Regions from separate parts of the Noviherbaspirillum album genome, predicted to be linked through region 1. Evidence: predicted binding sites of a transcription regulator. Region 1 holds the regulator's gene; the other holds the start of a gene.

Region 1 (15,188 bases):
GCCGCAAACCTGGCCGATGCCCTTGCCGCCAGCCGCGATGCCGCACCGGCATCCCACGGCGGAGCCGAGCTGGCGCAAGTGATGAGCGAACTGCGTTCCATGCGCGGCATGCTGGAATCCCAGCTGGCCGAGATTGCCTGGAGCACCCAGCAAAAGCGCGAACCGGCGAAGGCCGCCGTCCTGCGCGAACTGCTCTCCGCCGGCTTCAGCGCCAGCCTGGCGCGTTACCTCACGCAGAACCTGCCGAAGAACGAGACGGCCGAAAATTGCCTGACTTGGGTGAAGTCGGTGCTGTCGCGCAACCTCAGCATCATCGGTAACGAAAACGAGATTCTCGACAAGGGCGGCGTCTATGCGCTGGTCGGACCCACCGGCGTCGGCAAGACCACCACCACCGCGAAACTGGCGGCGCGCTGCGTGATGCGCCACGGCGCCGGCAAGCTGGCACTGATCACCACCGACGGCTATCGTATCGGCGGCTACGAACAGCTACGCATCTACGGCAAGATCCTCGGCGTGATGGTGCATTCGGTCAAGGATGAGACCGACCTGCGCATCGCCCTCGACGAACTGAAGAACAAGCATACCGTGCTGATCGACACCGTCGGCATGGGCCAGCGCGACAAGATGGTGGCCGAACAGATTGCCATGCTTTCCGGCACCGAATCCACGGTCAAGCGCCTGCTCTGCCTGTCCGCGACTTCCACCGGCGAAACCCTGAACGAAGTCGTGCGCTCCTACCAGGGCGGCGGCCTGGCCGGCTGCATCATGACCAAGCTGGACGAGGCAGCCACCGTCGGCAACGTGCTCGACGTAATGATCCGCCAGAAGCTCAGTCTCTACTATGTGGCCAACGGCCAGCGCGTGCCGGAAGACTTGCATGTGCCCAATGCCCATTATCTGGTCGACCGCGCGTTCAAGCTCAAGCGCGAGACTGCGCCGTTCCAGTATTCCGATGAAGAGCTGCCGCTGGTCATCGCCAATACCGCTCATGCAATGAATGACAAGAGCCTGCGCGAGGTGACACTTGGCTAGTTTCGATTTCGACCAGGCCGAAGGCCTGCGCCGCATGCTGGCCGGCCCCAAGCCGCGTGTGTTCACTTTCCTGTCGGCGGCATCGCCGGATGAAAAAGGCGCGATGCTTGTCAACCTCGGCGCCTCGCTGGCGCAGGCGGGCAGGGACGTGCTGCTGCTCGACGCCTGCGTCGGCGCGGACGGCATCGCCTCGCGCCTGAAGGCGGTGCGCGGAAGTTCGCTGCTGCAGGCATCGCAGCACGACCGCGCCTTCGACGAGCTGATGCAGCCCATGCCCCAGGGCTTCAGCGTGGCGGCGTTGAAGCGCGGTGCGCAGAAGCTGCCCGAGAGCGGCACCGAAGGCGCGCGTCGCCTCGATGATGCGTTCGGCGTGCTGACCGCGCGCGCAGATATCGTGGTTGTCGACGCGGAACTCGACGGCAACGACGCATTCGCCATTCCGGCGCTGGCGGAAACCGAAATCGTGGTGCAGGTGTCGAACAGCCCTGCATCGATCAAGGCCGCCTATACGCTGATCAAGCGGGTCAACGGCCAGCTCGGCCGCCGCCCGTTCAGCCTGCTGGTGACCGGCGCCTCCGACAAGGAGGCGCAGCTCGTGTACCAGAACATGGCGCAGGCGGCCAATCGTTACCTGGCGGTGAAGCTCAATTCCATGGGCTCGGTGCCTCCCGATGAACACCTGAAGAAAGCCATGCACCTCGGCCGCGCCGTGGTCGATGCCTTCCCGCTGGCGGGCGCTTCCGTTGCCTTCCGCCGACTGGCCGGAAAGTTCGTATTGTCCGATGCGGCGGCGGCGCGATAACATGGCATTTCTGGGATGGATGCCCGGCTGGGCATCCGAAACGAATCAACACAATGTATACCGTTAGCGGAAAATCCGACAAGAACCACTTGCTGGAAATGCATGCTCCGCTGGTCAAGCGTCTGGCCCACCAGATGAAAGCGAAGCTGCCGCCCAGCGTAGAAGTCGACGACCTGATCCAGGCCGGCATGATTGGCTTGCTGGACGCGGTGAGCCGCTATGAAGACACGCATGGCGCCCAGTTCGAAACCTATGCGGTGCAGCGCATCCGCGGCGCGATGCTCGATGAGCTGCGCAGCAGCGACTGGCTGCCGCGCAGCATCCGCCAGACCATGCGCAAGATCGAAGAGGCGATGAACAAGGTGCAGCAGCGCCTCGGACGTCCTCCCAAGGAGGCGGAGATCGCCGCCGAGATGAAGCTGTCGCTGACCGAATACCAGGGACTGCTGAGCGAAGGCAGCGGCCACCAGCTGGTGTATTACGAAGACTTCCACGAGAAGGACGAAAACGAGCATTTCCTTGACCGCTATTGCGTCGACGAGTCCGGCGATCCGCTGCAGAGCCTGATGAACGGCGGCTTCCGCCAGGCAGTGATCCAGGCGATCGAAGCCTTGCCCGAGCGCGAGAAAATCCTGATGGGGCTCTACTATGAGCAGGAAATGAACCTGAAGGAAATCGGCGCCGTGATGGGCGTCTCCGAATCCCGGGTATGCCAGCTGCACAGCCAGGCAATTGCCCGCATGCGCGCGCGTCTCAAGGGTCAGGCATGGACTGGGCTAGCCTAGCCGGACTGCTGCTGGCGCTGGCCGGCATCCTGTTCGGACAGATGATCGAGGGCGGGCGTATCGATTCGCTGCTGCAGCCGGCCGCCTTCATGATCGTTACCGTCGGCACGCTCGGCGCGGTGCTGCTGCAGAGCGGCAGCCGCAACGTGATGCGCGGCGCGTCCATGCTGCGCTGGGTGTTCCGCCCGCCGGAAGACAAAAGCGCCGGCATCTCGCGCGATCTCGTCACCTGGAGCAACACCGCCCGGCGCGAGGGTCTGCTCAGCCTCGAACGCCATCTCGGCGCCGTCACGGATCCTTTCACCGAAAAGGGCTTGCGCATGGTGATCGACGGCATCCATCCCTACAAGATCCGCGAAATACTCGATGTCGATGTCTCCACGTTCGAACGGCGCGAACGCCAGGCGGTGAAAATCTGGGAAGCTGCCGGCGGCTATGCGCCGACCATCGGCATTCTCGGCGCGGTGCTCGGGCTGATCCAGGTCATGGAAAACCTGTCCGATCCCTCCAGGCTGGGCAGCGGCATCGCAGTCGCGTTCGTGGCCACCGTCTACGGCGTCGGCCTCGCTAACCTGGTGTTCCTGCCGATCGCCAACAAGCTCAAGTCCATCGTCACCGACGAGGTGCGCCGGCGTGAAATGCTGACCGATGTTTTCTGCAGCGTGGCCAATGGCGACAACGTGCGCATCGTCGAAGAGCGCATGCTGGCCTACCGCTGATCGCTCGACACCATGCCGCGCAAGCAATACCGTGAAGATGAGGACGATAGCGATGACCACAACCGCTGGCTGGTCTCGTATGCCGATTTCATCACGCTGCTGTTCGCGTTTTTCGTGGTGATGTATGCGCTGTCTTCCGTTAATGAAGGTAAATACCGGACACTGTCCAGTGCCCTGACCGATGCCTTCGGCGGCGTGCAGGTGATCCGGGCCCCGGAGGAGGCGCCGCAGGTGGTGCAGGGCTTGCCGCGGCCGTTGCCCGTACGCCCGCGCACGACGGAAAACATGCGCAGGGAAAAGGAGAAACTGACCGGCGTCGCCCGCGACATTCTCGGCGTGCTGGCGCCGCTGGTAGACCAGGGCAAGGTCAGGGTAACGCAGACGGCGCGCGGGGTCACGGTGGAAATCAATGCCAGCGTGCTGTTCGCGCCCGGCGACGCGCGCGTGGCGGAACACAGTGCCGAAGCGCTCAGGGCGGTAGCCTCCGTGCTGAAGGACGACGACCATGCAATCCAGGTCGAAGGCCATACCGACAATCAACCGATCAGCAATGCCCTCTATCCGTCGAACTGGGAACTGTCGGCGGTGCGCGCCTCCAGCGTGGTCAGGCTGTTCGTTGACGGTGGCGTGGCGCCGGCGCGCCTGACGGCGGTCGGCCGCGGTTCGGCCAAACCGGCGGAATCGAACGAGTCGGCGGAAGGGCGAATGCGCAATCGCCGGGTGGCGATCATGGTGCTGTCGAATCTGCCCGAGTCGGAAACGGAAGTCCCGGTCCCGGGCAGGGAAAGAAAATAGGAAAAGGATTCAGTACGGCGGGGCTCGGTACGGCGCCGGGAGATGCCGGCGCAAAGCCTATGACCGGGGAGCTTAGCCGACGATCAGGGTGCGGCTGCCGCCGGAGGAAGTCGTCTGGCCTGTCGGTCCGTACATGGTGCCGCCGCCCTGGTTGCCCTGCAGGACGCTCAGGGCATTCTGGTTGCGCGACATGTGCTGGCCGATCAGCAGGCCGTTGGTGCGATTGAGTTCCTTGGCGTCGCGCGCCAGGTCCAGCAGCGCGTTCCATGTCTGTCCGGCTTCCGCGGGCGCGCTCCTGACCCATGCCAGCATGCCGGTCTCGTCGGCGCTGAAGCCGGCGGCGGCGAGGCTGCGATGGCGTGCCAGCGCCAGTTCGGTCATGCGGGCGACGGTTTTGGTCTTCTCTTCGATCGCCGCGGTCAGTCCCTCCAGGTTGGCCTGGATCAGGTGTTCCTGCTCCTGCTTCAGCAACTGCAGCAGGGCATTCCCCGCGGCGAGTTCTTCATTGAGGCTGTCGCCGGGATTGCGGACTGGGTTTTGCATGACTTCCTGCCTGGCTGATTATTACTTGCTTGCTTGCTTACTTGCGCGTGCGGATCAAGTCGTTGACCGTATCCAGCAGGCCGTTGGCGACCTTTTCAGGATCGACCTTGAACGTGCCGTTGGCGATTGCCGCCTTGATCTCTTCCACCTTCTTGGTGTCGAACACGCCGCCGGCGCTGGTCTGCGTCAGCGATTGCGCGGTCGACGACAGGTGGACGCTGTCGGTTTCGGACGGTGTCGAGCTGACGCCGGCTGTCTTGTCGGCACCCTTGCCGGTGCGGGCTGGTGCGGCGGGGAGGCCGAGGCCGCCGGTCTTTTTCAACGGGTCATCGATTTTCACGGCAATTCCTTAACTGTTTGCAGATACTGTTTGCGGTCTAACGGTTCTTGTCAGAAGGTATATCGACGCTATCCGGGAAAACTTTAGCGGTGAATTGAAACAGTTTGAAAGTTTTTTCATGCCAAACCGTCAATAAGTTACTTCCACGATGCCGCCGGCCTTGGCAATGCCGCTGACCACCTGTCCGGAGGGTGTGCGCGCCTGTGCGATCTGACCTTCGCTTGCATTGTTAAGTGCCCGTGCTTCGGCGGAAACCCGGAAGCCCGGGCCGTTGGATACCACGCGTACCGTTTGTCCCTGCTGGACGGCGGCCTGGCTGCGCAATGCGTCACTCCGCAGCGGAGTGCCCGCGGCCAGCGACAACGCGACGGTGCGGCCGACGGCTTGTCCGGCGTCGGTAACGATTCCCGCCGGCAGGGCCGTCAGGTCGCCCTTGATGCGGGTCACGTCATTGGGGCCGATTGCCTGTCCCTGCGCCAGCGGCGCGGCGGCGATCACGTATTCGCCAATCACCTGCACCGTGGCAGCGACATAAATCGTCCAGGGTGAAGGCGCGGTGCAGCGCACGCCCACCGTGGTCCTGCCCCATACCCGGCTGCCGTTGGGCAGGAAGGCTTCCGGTGCGGCGCAGGCGGGGAGATTGGAGCGCGCATCGACCTGGCCGACGCTGAGGTTCACCTGGCCGGGCAGTCCGGCGCTTTGAATGCGCAGAAATTGCTCGACCGTCTGCCGCAATGCCGTCGTATCCTGCCGCTGGTAGGCGGGCGCGGTTCCGGCAGTCGCCTGGGCGGCAGAGGTTCCGGCGAGGCCGGAAACGCCGGCCAGGAGCCAGAGTGCTGAGTGCAGTGCTTTTGCGGATGGTTTCATTGTGGCCGTGATGCGGGACTATCAGGCCAGAATCTTACGCATGCGGCGGGCAATCAAAAGGGTGAAAAGGCGAGCCTTTCAGAGTCTTATTGCATGATCGATGCGACTTTTGCATCCGTATGATCCAGCCTATGTCAATCCATCAAGGGCTTTCCGCAGCCTGGCATGTCGGCACGGCTGCGGCGGAACCGCGATACGGGGGAATGAAATGATAGGAAAGCTGGACCAGGCATTGCGGTTTCATCAGACGGCGCTGAGCTTGCGGGCGGAACGGCAGCAGGTGCTGGCGTCGAATATCGCCAATGCCGATACGCCGAATTACAAGGCGCGCGACGTCGATTTCAACGCGGCGCTCAAGCAGGCGATCGGCCCGGGCGCCATGCCGGCGACTCCGGTTTCCGCCTCGGCTTCCGTTGCCTCCGCCGGCGCGGGCAAGGCAGCCGCGAATCCGCTGGCCGTTGCGCTGAGCCGCACCTCGGCCGCCCATCTTTCCGGCAATGCCGGCACGACCACCGCCAACGGCGCGCAGATGATGTATCGGCAGACGGCGGTGCAGGGCAACGTCGACGGCAATACGGTCGACATGGATGTGGAACGCAACCAGTTCACCGACAACGCGCTTCGTTATGAAGCCGGCATCACTTTCGCCAGCGGACAGATCAAGACGCTGCTCACCGCAGTCACGGGACAATAATCATGTCGTTATTTAACATCTTCAACGTGGCCGGTTCGGCCATGAGCGCCCAGGGCCAGCGGCTCAATACGGTCGCCAGCAACATCGCCAACGCCGACAGCACCACCAGTTCGACCGGCGAAATCTATCGCGCCAAGCATGTGGTCTTCAGCGTAGAGCAGGGCAAGAACCCGGCGGCGGCCGGCGTGAAGGTGCAGCAGGTGGTCGAGGACAGGTCCGCGCCCAAGATGATGTACGATCCCAAGCATCCGCAGGCCGACGAAAAGGGCTATGTCGCCATGCCCAATGTGAACGTCGTGGAAGAGATGGTCAACATGATTTCCGCCTCGCGTTCCTATCAGACGAACGTCGAGACGATGAATGCAGCCAAGACCATGCTGCTCAAAACCCTGACCCTGGGCCAGTGAGATAGCGAGAGGAGCGCCGGATGACGACAGTACAGACTAACAAGGTGCCAGACGATCTGCTGGCAACCATGAACGGCACCAAGAGCAAATCGACGGCGGTCGAGGAAACCCAGGACCGCTTCATGAAGTTGCTGGTCACGCAGATGAAGAACCAGGATCCGCTTAACCCGCTCGACAATGCCCAGGTCACCAGCCAGATGGCGCAGCTGTCGACGGTGACCGGCATCGACAAGCTCAACACCACGCTGCAGGCCCTGCAGGGCAGCTACCAGACCAGCCAGACGCTGCAGGCCACCGACATGATCGGGCACGGCGTGCTGGTGCCGGGATCGGACATCGCCCTTGTCGAGGGCGCCTCGGTATTCGGCGTCGATATTCCGGAGTCCATCGACAGCATGCAGGTCACGATCCGCGCCCCGGGCGGCCAGGTCGTGCGCACCATGAACATGGGCGCGCAGGAAGCCGGCACGCTGCCGCTGACCTGGGACGGCAAGACCGACAAGGGCGAAGACGCGCCGGACGGCGTCTACAAATTCCAGATCAGCGCGGTGCGCGAGGACAAGGCAATCGCCACCAAGACGCTGTCGTTCGGCGAAGTGTCCAGCGTGACCAGCGGTGCCGCCGGCATCAAATTGACCATTCCAGGCCTGGGCACCGTCGGCTTCGCCGACGTACGCCAAATTTATTAATCAGCTCCAGACAATCGAGCGCAAGGAGAAAAGATGAGTTTTCAACAAGGATTGAGCGGTCTGAATGCGGCTTCCAAGAGTCTGGAGACGATCGGCAACAACGTCGCCAACGCCAATACCGTTGGCTTCAAGTCGTCGCAGGCCCAGTTCGCGGATGTGTACGCCAGCGCGCTGAGCGGCGCCGGTGCCGGCCAGATCGGTATCGGCACCAAGCTGTCGAATGTGGCTCAGCAGTTCACGCAGGGCAATATCACCGGCACCAACAACCCGCTGGACATGGCGATCAACGGCGGCGGCTTCTTCCGCATGAGCAATAACGGCGCGATCACGTACGGACGCAACGGGCAGTTCCAGCTGGACAAGAACGGCTACATCGTCAATCCGGAAGGCTCTCGTCTGACCGGCTACATGGCCGACCTGACCGGCACCATCTCCAAGGGTGCGCCGACGGATATCAATATCCGCACGACCGATTTGCCGCCGGTGGCGACCACGGATCTGCTGCAGCAAGTCAACCTCAATTCCAACAATACCGTGCCGGTGACGACGCCGTTCGATCCCACCGACCCCACCAGCTATAACAGCACCAACTCGGTGACGGTCTACGACAGCATCGGCAACGGCCACGTGATGCAATCCTATTATGTCAAGACCGCAACGGCCGGAGAGTGGCAAGTCTATGCGCAAGTGGACGGTGTTGATGTCACGTTCGGTGCGGCACCCGGAACGCCATTCAGTACTGTAACTTTCGGCACCGACGGCGCCATCAATGCCGCGACTGCCGCCCTGATGCCATTCGCTGTGAACATCGATCTAGATGCTGTCGCCACCGCCAACGGCAAGGTCAACAGCGCGACTGCGACCCAGGTCGTCAACCTCGACTTCACCGGCTCCACCCAGTTCGGCTCGCCGTTCGGCGTGAACAAGCTGACCCAGGACGGCTATACCTCCGGGCGTCTCTCCGGCTTCAACCTGAGCGCCGACGGCATGATCACCGGCCGCTACACCAATGGCGAATCGGCGACGCTCGGCCAGATCGTGCTGGCCAACTTCGCCAATCCGAACGGCCTGCAGCCGCTGGGCAACAACGTCTGGGCTGAATCGTCGGCCTCGGGCCAGGCCCTGGTCGGCACTCCCGATTCCGGCAGCTTGGGCGTACTGCAATCGTCCGCGACCGAGGATTCGAACGTGGACCTGACCGCCGAGCTGGTCAACATGATTACCGCGCAGCGCGTCTACCAGGCCAACGCCCAGACCATCAAGACGCAGGACCAGGTGATGCAGACGCTGGTGAACCTGCGCTGATAGCGCCGGACACGGCCCAATCAACCCTCGCAACCCTTGCATGAGCGGCGCGTTCCGACTGGAATGCGCCGCCGGAGAACAAGATGGATCGCCTCATCTACACCGCGATGTCCGGTGCGAAGCACATCATGGAGAAGCAGGCCACCACGTCGCACAACCTGGCCAATGTTTCCACCACCGGATTTCGCGCGCAGCTCGATTCCTTCCGCGCCATTCCGGTCATCGGCGCGCAGTTGCCCACCCGTTCCTTCGTGGTCGACGCCACCGTCGGCTCCGATTTCCGTCCGGGCGCGATACAGCAGACCGGGCGCGACCTCGATGTCGCGGTGCAGGGGCAGGGCTGGATCGCCGTGCAGCTGGAAGACGGCACCGAAGCCTATACCCGCAACGGCAGCCTGAAGCTCAATGAAAACGGTTTGCTGCAGACGCAGTCGGGTGCATCGGTGATGGGCGACGGCGGACCGATCGCGATTCCGCCTGACGTTAACATCTCGGTCGCCAAGGACGGCACGGTCACCTCGATCGCCGCCGACTACAAGCCGGGCGCGCCCATCATTCTCGGTCGCATCAAGCTTGTGAATCCGCCGGAAGAGAGCCTGGTGCGCGGCGACGACGGCCTGTTCAGATTGAAAGAGGGCGGCGAAGCGGACGCGGATGTCAACGTCGCGCTGATCGGCGGCGCCCTGGAAGGCAGCAATGTCAACGTGGTCGAATCCATGGTCGACATGATCGCGCTGGCCCGCCAGTTCGACATGCATATGCAGCTGATGAAGAACGTTGAAAGCAACGAGGCGAAAGCAGCCCAGCTTCTGTCTTTGACGGGCTGATGAATCGCCAATAATGGTTGAATAAATTGCCGTTGCTGCGCACCGATGCGGGATGCGCGGGGCGGCCGACAAAGCGGGTTTCCGGAGAAAGAAATGATTCGTTCCTTGTGGATTTCCAAGACAGGCCTGGATGCGCAGCAGACGCAGATGGATGTCATCTCGAACAATCTGTCAAACGTGAGCACCGGCGGCTTCAAGCGTTCGCGTGCGGTATTCGAAGACCTGCTGTACCAGACCATGCGCCAGCCCGGCGCGCAGTCGTCGCAGCAGACACAGCTGCCCTCCGGCCTGCAGATCGGCACCGGCGTGCGCGCGGTTGCCACCGAGCGCATCCACACCCAGGGCAACCTGCAGAAAACCGACAACGACAAGGATGTCGCGATCCAGGGCCAGGGCTTCTTTCAGGTGCTCATGCCGGACGGCACCAATGCCTATACCCGCGACGGCTCCTTCCAGATCGACAGCCAGGGCCAGCTGGTGACAGCCAGCGGCTTCGTGGTGCAGCCGGCGATCACCATTCCCGCCAATGCCCAGAGCTTCACGGTCGGCCGCGATGGCACGGTATCGGTCACACAGCCCGGCGTCGCCGCGCCCACGCAGGTCGGTTCGCTGCAACTGGTCACCTTCATCAACCCGGCTGGACTGGAGTCGAAGGGCGAGAACCTGTATGTGGAAACCGCCGCCTCCGGCACGCCCAATGCCAACACGCCCGGCACCAACGGCGCCGGCCTGCTGACGCAGGGCTATATCGAAACCTCCAACGTCAACGTGGTCGAGGAACTGGTGAACATGATCCAGACCCAGCGGGCCTATGAAATCAACAGCAAGGCAATCACGACATCCGACCAGATGCTGCAGCGTCTGGCGCAGCTGTAATCAGGAAATGACGATGAATCGCCTGTCCATGCTGAAGCGATCCGCAATCGAACGGTGCGGCGCCGCATTCCGGAGCGCCGCCGGCATTGCAGGCATAACGGCAACACTGGCATTGACCGGCTGCGCGACCGCGCCCGATACCATCACTCATCAGCCGCCTGTCAACCGGCCGCCGGCGGCGGTGGCCGCCGCGCCATCCAACGGCGCAATCTTTCAGGCCTCGAACTATCGTCCGATGTTCGAAGACCGCCGGGCGCGCCTGGTGGGCGATACCATCATTATCGCCATCAGCGAAAGGACCAGCGCCGGCAAGTCCGAGGGCAATACGGCCAGCAAGAGCGGCAGCGTATCCTTCGGCGCGCCGAGCCTGTTCGGCATACCGGCAACCACTACCGCCAAGCTCGGCCTGTCGGCCAATTCCTCGAACAAGTTCGAGGAAAAGGATGCGACCACGGCAAGCAACAACTTTACCGGCACCATCACTGTCACCGTTTCCGAGGTTCTGCCGAATGGCAACCTGCTGGTGTCCGGCGAAAAGCAGATTTCCTTCGACAAGGGCGTGGAATACGTGCGCTTCTCCGGCATCGTCAATCCCGATCATGTGGTCAGCGGCAACGTGGTGTCGTCCACCCAGGTCGCCGACGCCCGCGTCGAATACCGCACCAACAGCCGCATCGACAGGGCGGAAGTGATGTCGCAGATGACGCGCTTCTTCCTGAGCCTGCTGCCGCTTTAACCGGTCCGCCCCATGATATTCCTGCACAAACCCCGATCCGTACTGGCCCTGACGATGGCGGGCGCCGCGTTCGCCGGCATGCTGGCTGCCTTGCCCGCGCCCGTGCATGCCGAACGGCTCAAGGATCTCGCCAGCATCCAGGGCGTGCGCCAGAACCAGCTGATCGGCTACGGACTGGTGGTCGGCCTTGACGGCAGCGGCGACCAGACCACGCAGACGCCGTTCACCGTGCAAAGCGTGGTGAGCATGCTGCAGAACATGGGCGTGAATCTTCCGCCCGGCACCACGCTGCAGCTGAAAAACGTCGCGGCGGTCATGGTGACCACCTCGCTGCCGGCCTTCGCGCAGCCGGGGCAGATGCTCGATGTCACCGTGTCTTCCATGGGCAATGCCAAGAGCCTGCGCGGCGGCACGCTGCTGATGACGCCGCTCAAGGGCGCGGATGGCCAGATCTACGGCATGGCACAGGGCAATGTGCTTGTCGGCGGCGTCGGCGCCGCGGCCAACGGCAGCAAGGCCCAGGTCAATCACCTGAGCGTGGGCCGCATCTCCAACGGCGCGACCGTGGAACGCGCGGTGCAGAGCTCCTTCAACCGTGGCGACACCGTTTTCCTCGAACTGAACGATTCAGACTTTTCCACCGCGAGCCGCGTGGTGGAAGCGGTCAACCGGCGCTTCGGCCCCGATACCGCCTCGGCCCAGGACGGCCGCGTGATCCGGGTGCGTGCACCTGCCACCAGCGACGAGCGCGTGTCCTTCCTCGGCGCGCTGGAAAGCATCAATGTCACGCCGGCCCAGACCAATGCCAAGGTAATCCTCAATGCCCGAACCGGCTCGGTAGTGATGAACCAGGCCGTCACGCTAGACAGCTGCGCGGTTTCGCACGGCAACCTGTCGGTGGTGATCAATACCGAACCGGTGATCAGCCAGCCTGCGCCGCTGTCGGGCGGGCAGACAGTGGTGACCGGGGTCTCGCAGATCGACATCAAGAAGGAACCGGGCCAGGTGCTGCTGCTCAAGGGCGGTACTTCGCTGGCCGACGTCGTGAAGGCATTGAACGCCATCGGCGCCACCCCCCAGGACCTGCTCGCGATCCTGCAGGCCATGAAGGCCGCGGGATCGCTGCGCGCCGAACTTGAAATTATCTGATTGAACGATTGCCGCCATGGTCAACCGCATTGACACCTCCAACAACTTCGCTGCCGATATCAAGGATATCGGCAAGCTGCGCCAGGCGGCCAAGCAAAACTCGCCGGAAGCCCTGACGGCGACGGCGAAGCAGTTCGAAGCCCTGTTCATGAACATGGTGCTCAAGAGCATGCGCGAAGCCACGCCGCAGGAAGGCTTGTTCGACAGCCAGCAGAGCAAGATGTACACCTCCATGTTCGACCAGCAGCTCAGCCAGACCATGGCTTCGCGCGGGGTCGGCCTGGCGGATGTGCTGACGCGCCAGCTGTCCACGGTCGTCGATGCGCAAAAGGATGGCAAGGACGGGTTGAAGCCCGGCAGCCCGGCGGAAGCGGCCGGTTTTTCGAGGCAGGATCTCAATACGGCGCTGGGCGTGATGCAGATCGCGCCGCCGGCCGAAGCGGCCAGGACATCGAGCAACAAGCCGGCGCATGTGCGGGCATTCCAGGACAAGCTCGGGGCAGCCGCCGAGGATGCCAGCCGCGCCACCGGCATTCCGGCCAAGTTCATGCTCGGCCAGGCGGCGCTGGAAAGCGGCTGGGGCCGGCGCGAGATCAAGGGTGCCGACGGAACAAACAGTTTCAATGTGTTCGGCATCAAGGCAACCGGCGGCTGGACCGGCAAGGTTGTCGAAACCGCAACGACGGAATACGTCAATGGGGTGCCGCGCACCAGGGTCGAGAAATTCAGGGCTTACGATTCCTATGCGGACGCGTTCAAGGATTACGCCAGGCTGCTCACCAACAATCCTCGCTATGAAGCCGTAATCGCCAATGCCAAGGACATCACCGGTTTCGCGCAGGGACTGCAGAAGGCCGGATACGCGACCGACCCGCACTATGCCGCCAAGCTCACGCGCATCATCAAGCAGTCGTTGTCGGTCTGACATTGCCTGCGACGCCGCCCGGACTCATGCCACCGTACCGCCGGTGAGATCTCGAAGGAAAAGGGCGACGGAAGGCGGGCGGGCCTAAAGATTTCCCGCACGCTGCCGTACACAAGGATAACTCTCTCTGGAAAGCTGAAAACATGGGCTCAAGCATCCTCAGCGTCGGCCAAAGCGCGCTCGCTGCTGCACAAGCCGGACTGGCCACTACCGGCCACAATATCGCCAATGCCAACACGCCAGGCTATTCCCGCCAGGTCGTGGTGCAGGCGACCGCCGGTTCGCAGAGCACCGGCGCCGGCTATATCGGCAAGGGCGCGACCGTGGTCGACGTGCGCCGGGTTTTCAGCGACCTGCTGGCAAGCCAGGTGCGCTCCGCCCAGTCGACCCAGAACCAGATCCAGACCTACTACACCCAGGTCAGCCAGATCAACAATCAGCTTGCCGACACCACCGCCGGCCTGTCGCCGGTGCTGCAGGATTTCTTCAAGGGCTTGCAGGATCTGGCCGCCAATCCCAATGCGGTGGCTTCGCGCCAGGCAGCTCTTTCGACCGCGCAGGCACTGGCCGCCAGGTTCAACAGCCTCGATTCGCAGCTAAAGGAAGTCGCTCAGGGCGTCAACAGCCAGATCGCTTCCAGCGTCAGCGAGATCAATACCTACGCCGAACAGATTTCCAAACTGAACGATGCGATCGAGAAGGCTTCCGGCAATTCCGGCGGCAAGATTTCCAATGACCTGCTCGATCAGCGCGACTATGCGATCACGGAGCTGAGCAAGCTGACCCAGACCACGGTCGTCGCGCAGGGCAACAGCGTCAACGTTTTCGTCGGCAGCGGCCAGCCGCTGGTGGTCGGATCAAAGACGCTGCAGCTGGTCACCATGCGGTCCGAGACCGACGCCAGCCGCCTTGAAGTCGGCTACCAGGCCAACGGCACCCAGGTGCGCCTGCCCGACGCCACGCTCACCGGCGGCAAGCTCGGCGGACTGATGGAGTTCCGCGCCAACTCGATGGATGCGGCGCAGAACGCGCTCGGAAGGGTGGCGGTTGGCCTCGCCGCCAGCTTCAACGCGCAGCACCGGCTGGGGCAGGACCAGGCTGGCACGCTCGGCGGCGATTTCTTCGTGCAGCCATCCGCCCGCGTCGATGCGAACAAGAACAATGCGGGACCGCCGCCTGCCGAGGTCAGGGGCGCGATCACCGATGCCAGTCTGCTGACCACCAGCGATTATTCGTTGACCTTCGCCGGCGGCAATTACACCGTGAAGCGTCTGTCCGACGGTGTCACGACCTATACCGGCGCAGGCTTCCCGGGCGGCGCCAACCAGGCGATTCCCGGCGTCACGCTGTCGATGCCGACCGCGGCAACGGCAGGCGACGCGTTTGTGATCCGGCCGACGGTCGACGGCGCAGCCAAGTTCGCGGTCGCGATCCAGGACGTTTCCAAGATTGCGGCTGCTACACCGTTCCGTACCGCCGCGCCGACCACCAATACCGGCAGCGGAAAGATCAGCGCCGGCGAGCTCAAGTCCACGGCGCTGATGCCGGCGACTGCCGGTATAACGCTCACGTACACCAACGGCGTGCCTGGGCAAGTGACCGGCTTGCCTACGAATAAACCGATCACCGTTACGACGCCTGGCGTGCCGCCGGCAGCGCCCACCGTAGTGACCTATCCAGCCGGCACCGCCAGC
Region 2 (5,744 bases), on a different contig from region 1:
CTACTTCCTTAGTTCATAACACGCTCTAGCTGCGCTGGACCATGCCGGCGCCGTGCAAGCTTGATAGCGTGACATCAAGGATCGATGCCTGGAGCGCACCTGGAGCAGGCGACTTCGCTTAACGACAGGGTTTTCAACTTCTTTAGGCTTTTCGTCGAATATATTTTCGACGCAGTCGTCGAGACGCGTTGCAGCCCGCCTTGGTTGCCAAATTCGCACGGAACTTGCACAGGAAGAGCGAAATATCCCGGATCAATACTAAAGAATTTCCGCCGTCCGCCGAAGAAGCATGTGACCGGCAATGCGTCGGCAAGACCGGAAAAATAAAAATTAGATTTCCCTCTAAAGTTTTTCCAGTCTTGATCGATAACGGTAACAACAGCGGTTGAATGCCCCGCAAGAACGAGGCAAACAAACCTGGAAACGACCAAGCCGGGAATATCCGATCCATACAGGAGAATTAATATGTCATCCGTCATCAATACCAACATTGCGTCCCTGAATGCACAGCGGAACCTCTCATCGTCGTCTTCGGGTCTGACAACCGCGCTGCAGCGTTTGTCTTCCGGTATGAGGATCAACAGCGCAAAAGACGATGCTGCAGGTTTAGCGATTTCTCAGCGCATGGCTTCGCAAATTGGTGGCCTGAACCAGGCAGCACGTAATGCTAACGATGCAATCTCTCTCGCTCAGACCGCTGAAGGTGCCTTGTCCGGCATCGGTGACAATCTGCAGCGTCTTCGCACATTGGCAGTCCAGGCAGCAAACTCTACCAACTCTGACTCCGATCGTGCAACAATTCAGACAGAGGTCTCGTCCCTCGTCGCGGAAATTGGCCGTGTAGCAAATACTACTGAATTCAACGGCATCAAATTGCTCGATGGTTCGTTCACAAGCCAAGCTTTCCAAGTCGGCGCGAATGCAAATCAAACTATATCAGTATCAGTGGGCGGTGCATCAACCGATAAACTTGGCGCCACTCAGGCGTCGTCCTTAACTGCTAGCAATAACGGCAACGCCCTCGTTGCCGGTGATATGACTATCAACGGTGTAGCGATTGGTGGCTCAACATCCTCATCAGACAATGCATCGAGTACCGGTAATAGCGGTAGCGCGATTGCAAAAGCTGCTGCAATTAACGCTGTGTCTGCCCAGACCGGGGTTACAGCAAAGGCGGATGTAAACGAACTTGGCGGTGCCTCTATGACCGCAAGCACCGCAACAGGCACCTTAACAGTCAACGGCGTCGCTACCGCATCAATCACTACAACTAATGACGGCGCAACAAGTCGTGCGGCGGTGATTGCAGCAATCAATGCGATCTCTGGTCAAACCGGCGTGGTAGCAACGGACGGAGGCACATCTGCTGCCGGCATCAAATTGAGTGCAGCTGACGGCCGTAACATTACCGTGAGCGCTACTGGATTAACTAGCGCGCAGACAGGCGTCGACAATCTCGGCTCAACGACTTATGGTAAATATACGCTTACATCCTCGAAGGAAATCACAGTCACAGGGAACGCTACCAACCTGAAAAATGCTGGTGTTAATGCAGGCACTTATTCTGCTCAAACTGCATATGCATCGAGCACTGCTGGTACTGCAACCGCTTTCGTGGCAGGTGATTTTAAGATTAACGGGATTGCTATCGGTGCCTCTGTATCGAGCGATGACACATCGTCTTCATCACTTGGTGTGGCAGGGGCAAGTGCAATATCTAAGGCCGCAGCTATTAACAAATTGACTTCACAAACAGGGGTTGCTGCAACTGTTAATACAACGACGTTGGCCGGTGCTGGAATGACCGCGTCTACGGCAACCGGAACACTTACAATTAACGGAATTGCAACAGCGTCCATTTCCACCAATGCAGACGGTGCTGCGAGCCGAGCTGCTGTTATCACAGCGATTAATGCGATATCCGGACAGACTGGTGTAAAAGCAATTGACGGTGGCACTTCCGCAGCTGGCATCTCGTTAGTTGCAGCCGACGGTCGTAATATCACAGTCAGCGCTACCGGATTAACTAGTGCGCAAACTGGTATCGATAATCTTGGCGGAACCACCTACGGAACTTTCACATTAAGCTCCGCGAAGACATTCACCGTAGAAGCCGGTACGACTGGGACTGCATCGACAACTACTGGCATGGTCAAACATGGAACATACGGTTCCGGACGCAGCGGCCAAGCACTTTCAACAATCGATGTCTCTACTGCATCAGGCGCTAACAATGCCATTACAGCAATTGATAACGCGATCTCTTCCGTGAACCGCAGTCGCGCCGAGTTAGGTGCAATTCAAAACCGGTTCACATCTACAATCTCGACATTGCAGTCAACGTCCGAGAATCTCAGCGCTGCGAAGAGCCGGATTGTTGATACTGACTTTGCTGCCGAAACTGCGAATATGACCCGCGGTCAGATCCTTCAACAAGCAGGTACCGCAATGCTGGCACAGGCTAATGGATTGCCTAACGGTGTACTCGCCCTGCTCCGCTGATCTTCAAGAGTAGACACTTAGTAAAAGCCTGTCCGAATGATTCGGCCAGGCTTTTTATCTTTAGACGAACTAATATCATGTTGAGAAACGTCAGTTGAGACATGTGTTAGCTTGAATACAACTTATTCCGGTAACACATATGCTCTTGTTCAGCTACGTTTACCGAGGCGCAGAATAGGCGCTATAGTTATAGCTCTTACGAGCGATCATTTTAAGAGGTGCAACCGTGGCTATTTCATCACCAGGTATCGGATCCAATCTGGATGTAAGCGGTATTGTTTCTCAACTTATGGCGGTCGAAAGTCAGCCGCTCACAGCGTTGCAAAAAAAAGAAGCAAGTTTTCAGGCAAAATTAACTGCATATGGAAGTCTGAAAGGTGCTCTTTCCTCATTCCAGACATCTGTCGCTGCTTTGGCAGATGCATCAAAGTTCCAATCACTGACTGCTACTTCATCTGACAGCACTGTTTTGTCCGCATCCGCTTCTGGAACGGCTGCCGCCGGTACATATAGCATCAACGTTAGCGCACTAGCTCAATCGCAAACAATTGCGACCGCAGGTCAAAGCAGTTCTACCTCGGCAATTGGAAGCGGCAGCGCGACTACGCTAACCTTTCAGTTTGGCACTATTAGTGGTGGAAGCGTAACAAGCGGAAAACATAGTGGCGCAACATTCAACGTAGACGCCACACAAGCTGGCGGTACGGTTGTAATTGACTCATCAAACAACTCATTGCAAGGCATCCGTGACGCCATCAATAGAGCCGGTCTCGGCGTCACTGCATCAATTGTCAATGACGGAACAACAGGTAACCCATACAAGCTCCTTATCAGTTCCAATAACACTGGACTGGCAAAGAGCATGAAAATATCATCGAGTGGAGAAGATGCTGCTATCAGCAACTTGTTGTCGTACGACCCGGGAGGTACACAAAACCTGACGCAGACTTCCGCTGCACAAAATGCCTCTTTGACAGTCAATGGATTATCAATAACCAGCGCATCGAATTCTGTTTCAGGTGCAATTGGTGGCGCCACAGTTAATCTTTTGAAAACTGGGACAAGCACTGTGACTTTTAGCAATAACAGTGCGGCAGTTACTACGGCTATGCAGTCACTAGTGACAGCATACAATTCCATCAACACTACCCTAAATTCTCTCACACGTTACAATGCAACGACAAAGCAGGGAGGCATACTACTTGGAGATGCTTCAATACAGAATATCCAGTCACGCATCCGTAGCACATTGTCTTCTGCACTTTCTGGTCTTGGTGGAAGTTCGTTGACAAACCTTTCTCAAGTCGGCCTCTCCTTTCTCAAGGACGGCTCATTGTCACTAGATAATGCTAAGCTTCAAAGTGCGCTCTCAAATAACTACGGGGACTTTGCTGCTCTTTTCGCCGCCTATGGTAAATCCACCGATAGCCTTGTCAGCTACGTTAGCGCAACGACAAAAACGGAAGCAGGCAGTTATGCCGTCAACGTGACAACCCTTGCAACGCAAGGAAAAACTGTTGGATCGGATTCTGCCACACAGGCACGATTGGAAGGGTCTACGGCGGCTAACTTGACGATTACCGACACCGTGAACGACCAGCTTTCCGTATCTGTTGATGGAGGAAGCTTTGTTACGGTTGATCTAACGTCTGGAACCTATGCTAGCTTCGATGCGTTAGTAGCACAAGTTCAATCTGATCTTGAGGCTGTACTCCCTGGACAAGTTACTGTATCCCATAGCTCAGGAAAACTTAGCTTTACATCAAATAAGTTTGGAGCGTTATCTGCTGTTGATGTAGCGAATGGAGGTACTACAACTGGCGCTAGCGATCTGCTAGGCCTAGCACCAACATCTACTAGAGTTACGACGATAAAATCCGGAGTAAACGATCAGCTTGCGCTTGGGATTAATGGCACCACTGCTACGGTAACTCTAGCATCGGGTACGTACACCGCAAGTGCGTTAGCTGAACATCTTCAAGCCACAGTCAATAGTAATGCCACATTCTCGACCGCCGGTATCTCAGCCACCGTCACACAGTCATCTGGCGTGCTTACAATATCGTCTAGCCGTTATGGCATAACTTCGGCAGTAAACGTAGCGGGTGGGTCGGCCGCATTGAACTTGATGGGATCAGCACCAACATCAACCATCGGCGCAGACGTTGTTGGCACTATCAACGGCGTAGCTGCGACAGGGTCCGGGCAGTTTCTAACCGGAGCTGCAGGAGATACGTCTGAGGGTATTAAGTTGCAAATCGTTGGTGGCACAACAGGATCAAGAGGAAACATCAACTTTTCAAAAGGTTACGCTTACAATTTGAATTCCCTGCTTGATAATTTCCTTTCATCTGCAGGAACAATTGCTAGCGTTACCGATGCTGCGAATCGCAACATTGCTGATTTGCAAAAAAGAGCTGCTGCGCTGAATGTCCAATTGACTGCCACGGAAAAACGCTATCGTGCACAGTTCACCGCCTTAGATACCCTTATTGGAAAAATGAATACGACAAGCTCCTTTTTGACACAACAGCTGCAGAACCTAGCAAAAATGAGTAGCGGTTCATGACTACAATAAATATAACAGTATTACTTGAACGCTACGAGGCAATGCGAATGCTTTCGCGCCAAATGCTTAAAGCTACACTAGACGAAAACTGGGATGACCTCATTTCGAGCGGCAATGTACGAAGTACTATTGCCGAATTCCTACAGCACAAAGATGTCATTCAATGGGATGGTGTATCAGCTGACCGAAAAGCAGAAATGATCAGAGAAATTCTGGAGCTTGATAATAAAATTAGAGAAGTTGCCGTGCGTCATATGGACCAGCTTCACGGAAAAATTGGAAGCATCAACACAGAAATTAAGCTTAAAAAGGCTTACGAATAGACCGTTCTCCACTACTCTCAAGTTGACGATAAAAACGTCAACAGGGCGTCCCATTGATGACTCACCGCTATAGCCACTATCGACCAGCATTCCAACCACGTCACATAGCGTGTCCGCGTTGAGCAACAGTGTCAGTATGCCGGCGTCCCGGTAGTTCACATTGGCTGTCGTGACCTCGATTGCATGTGGCAGGCCCCGGGGTATCTACGGCCAAATGGCGCTTGATACCTGATACCTTCTTACCAGCGTCATATCCTTTGCTCTGGGCCGTATCTGCGTCCTTCACGCTTTGTGCGTCCAGAATGCATGTATCGACCCAGCAGAATCTGCTCAGATCATGCTGCTAAAGC

Evidence for each region. The regulator FliA, encoded in region 1, starts transcription of late flagellar genes. The targets are predictions, from matches to a motif close to CTAAAGTTTNNNNNNNNNNNGCCGNTA.
Region 2: the regulator FliA is predicted to act here: its motif matches at 2,684-2,710, upstream of fliD (flagellar filament capping protein FliD).

Annotation. Positions count from the first base shown of each region.
Region 1 is NZ_JAWIIV010000018.1:28,928-44,115, reverse strand. It holds gene flhF (flagellar biosynthesis GTPase FlhF) at 1-1,035, shown strand, start outside; gene RY831_RS19670 (MinD/ParA family ATP-binding protein) at 1,028-1,837, shown strand; gene RY831_RS19665 (RNA polymerase sigma factor FliA) at 1,891-2,622, shown strand; gene RY831_RS19660 (flagellar motor protein) at 2,604-3,341, shown strand; gene motD (flagellar motor protein MotD) at 3,354-4,136, shown strand; gene RY831_RS19650 (flagella synthesis protein FlgN) at 4,209-4,679, opposite strand; gene flgM (flagellar biosynthesis anti-sigma factor FlgM) at 4,717-5,019, opposite strand; gene flgA (flagellar basal body P-ring formation chaperone FlgA) at 5,149-5,886, opposite strand; gene flgB (flagellar basal body rod protein FlgB) at 6,095-6,580, shown strand; gene flgC (flagellar basal body rod protein FlgC) at 6,583-6,987, shown strand; gene RY831_RS19625 (flagellar hook assembly protein FlgD) at 7,008-7,676, shown strand; gene flgE (flagellar hook protein FlgE) at 7,710-8,981, shown strand; gene flgF (flagellar basal-body rod protein FlgF) at 9,065-9,808, shown strand; gene flgG (flagellar basal-body rod protein FlgG) at 9,902-10,684, shown strand; gene RY831_RS19605 (flagellar basal body L-ring protein FlgH) at 10,713-11,420, shown strand; gene RY831_RS19600 (flagellar basal body P-ring protein FlgI) at 11,475-12,569, shown strand; gene flgJ (flagellar assembly peptidoglycan hydrolase FlgJ) at 12,586-13,494, shown strand; gene flgK (flagellar hook-associated protein FlgK) at 13,638-15,188, shown strand, end outside.
Region 2 is NZ_JAWIIV010000084.1:908-6,651, reverse strand. It holds gene RY831_RS32500 (hypothetical protein) at 75-482, opposite strand; gene RY831_RS32495 (flagellin N-terminal helical domain-containing protein) at 466-2,502, shown strand; gene fliD (flagellar filament capping protein FliD) at 2,729-5,071, shown strand; gene RY831_RS32485 (flagellar protein FliT) at 5,068-5,394, shown strand; partial or broken gene RY831_RS32480 (transposase) at 5,547-5,698, opposite strand; gene RY831_RS32475 (IS3 family transposase) at 5,730-5,744, opposite strand, start outside.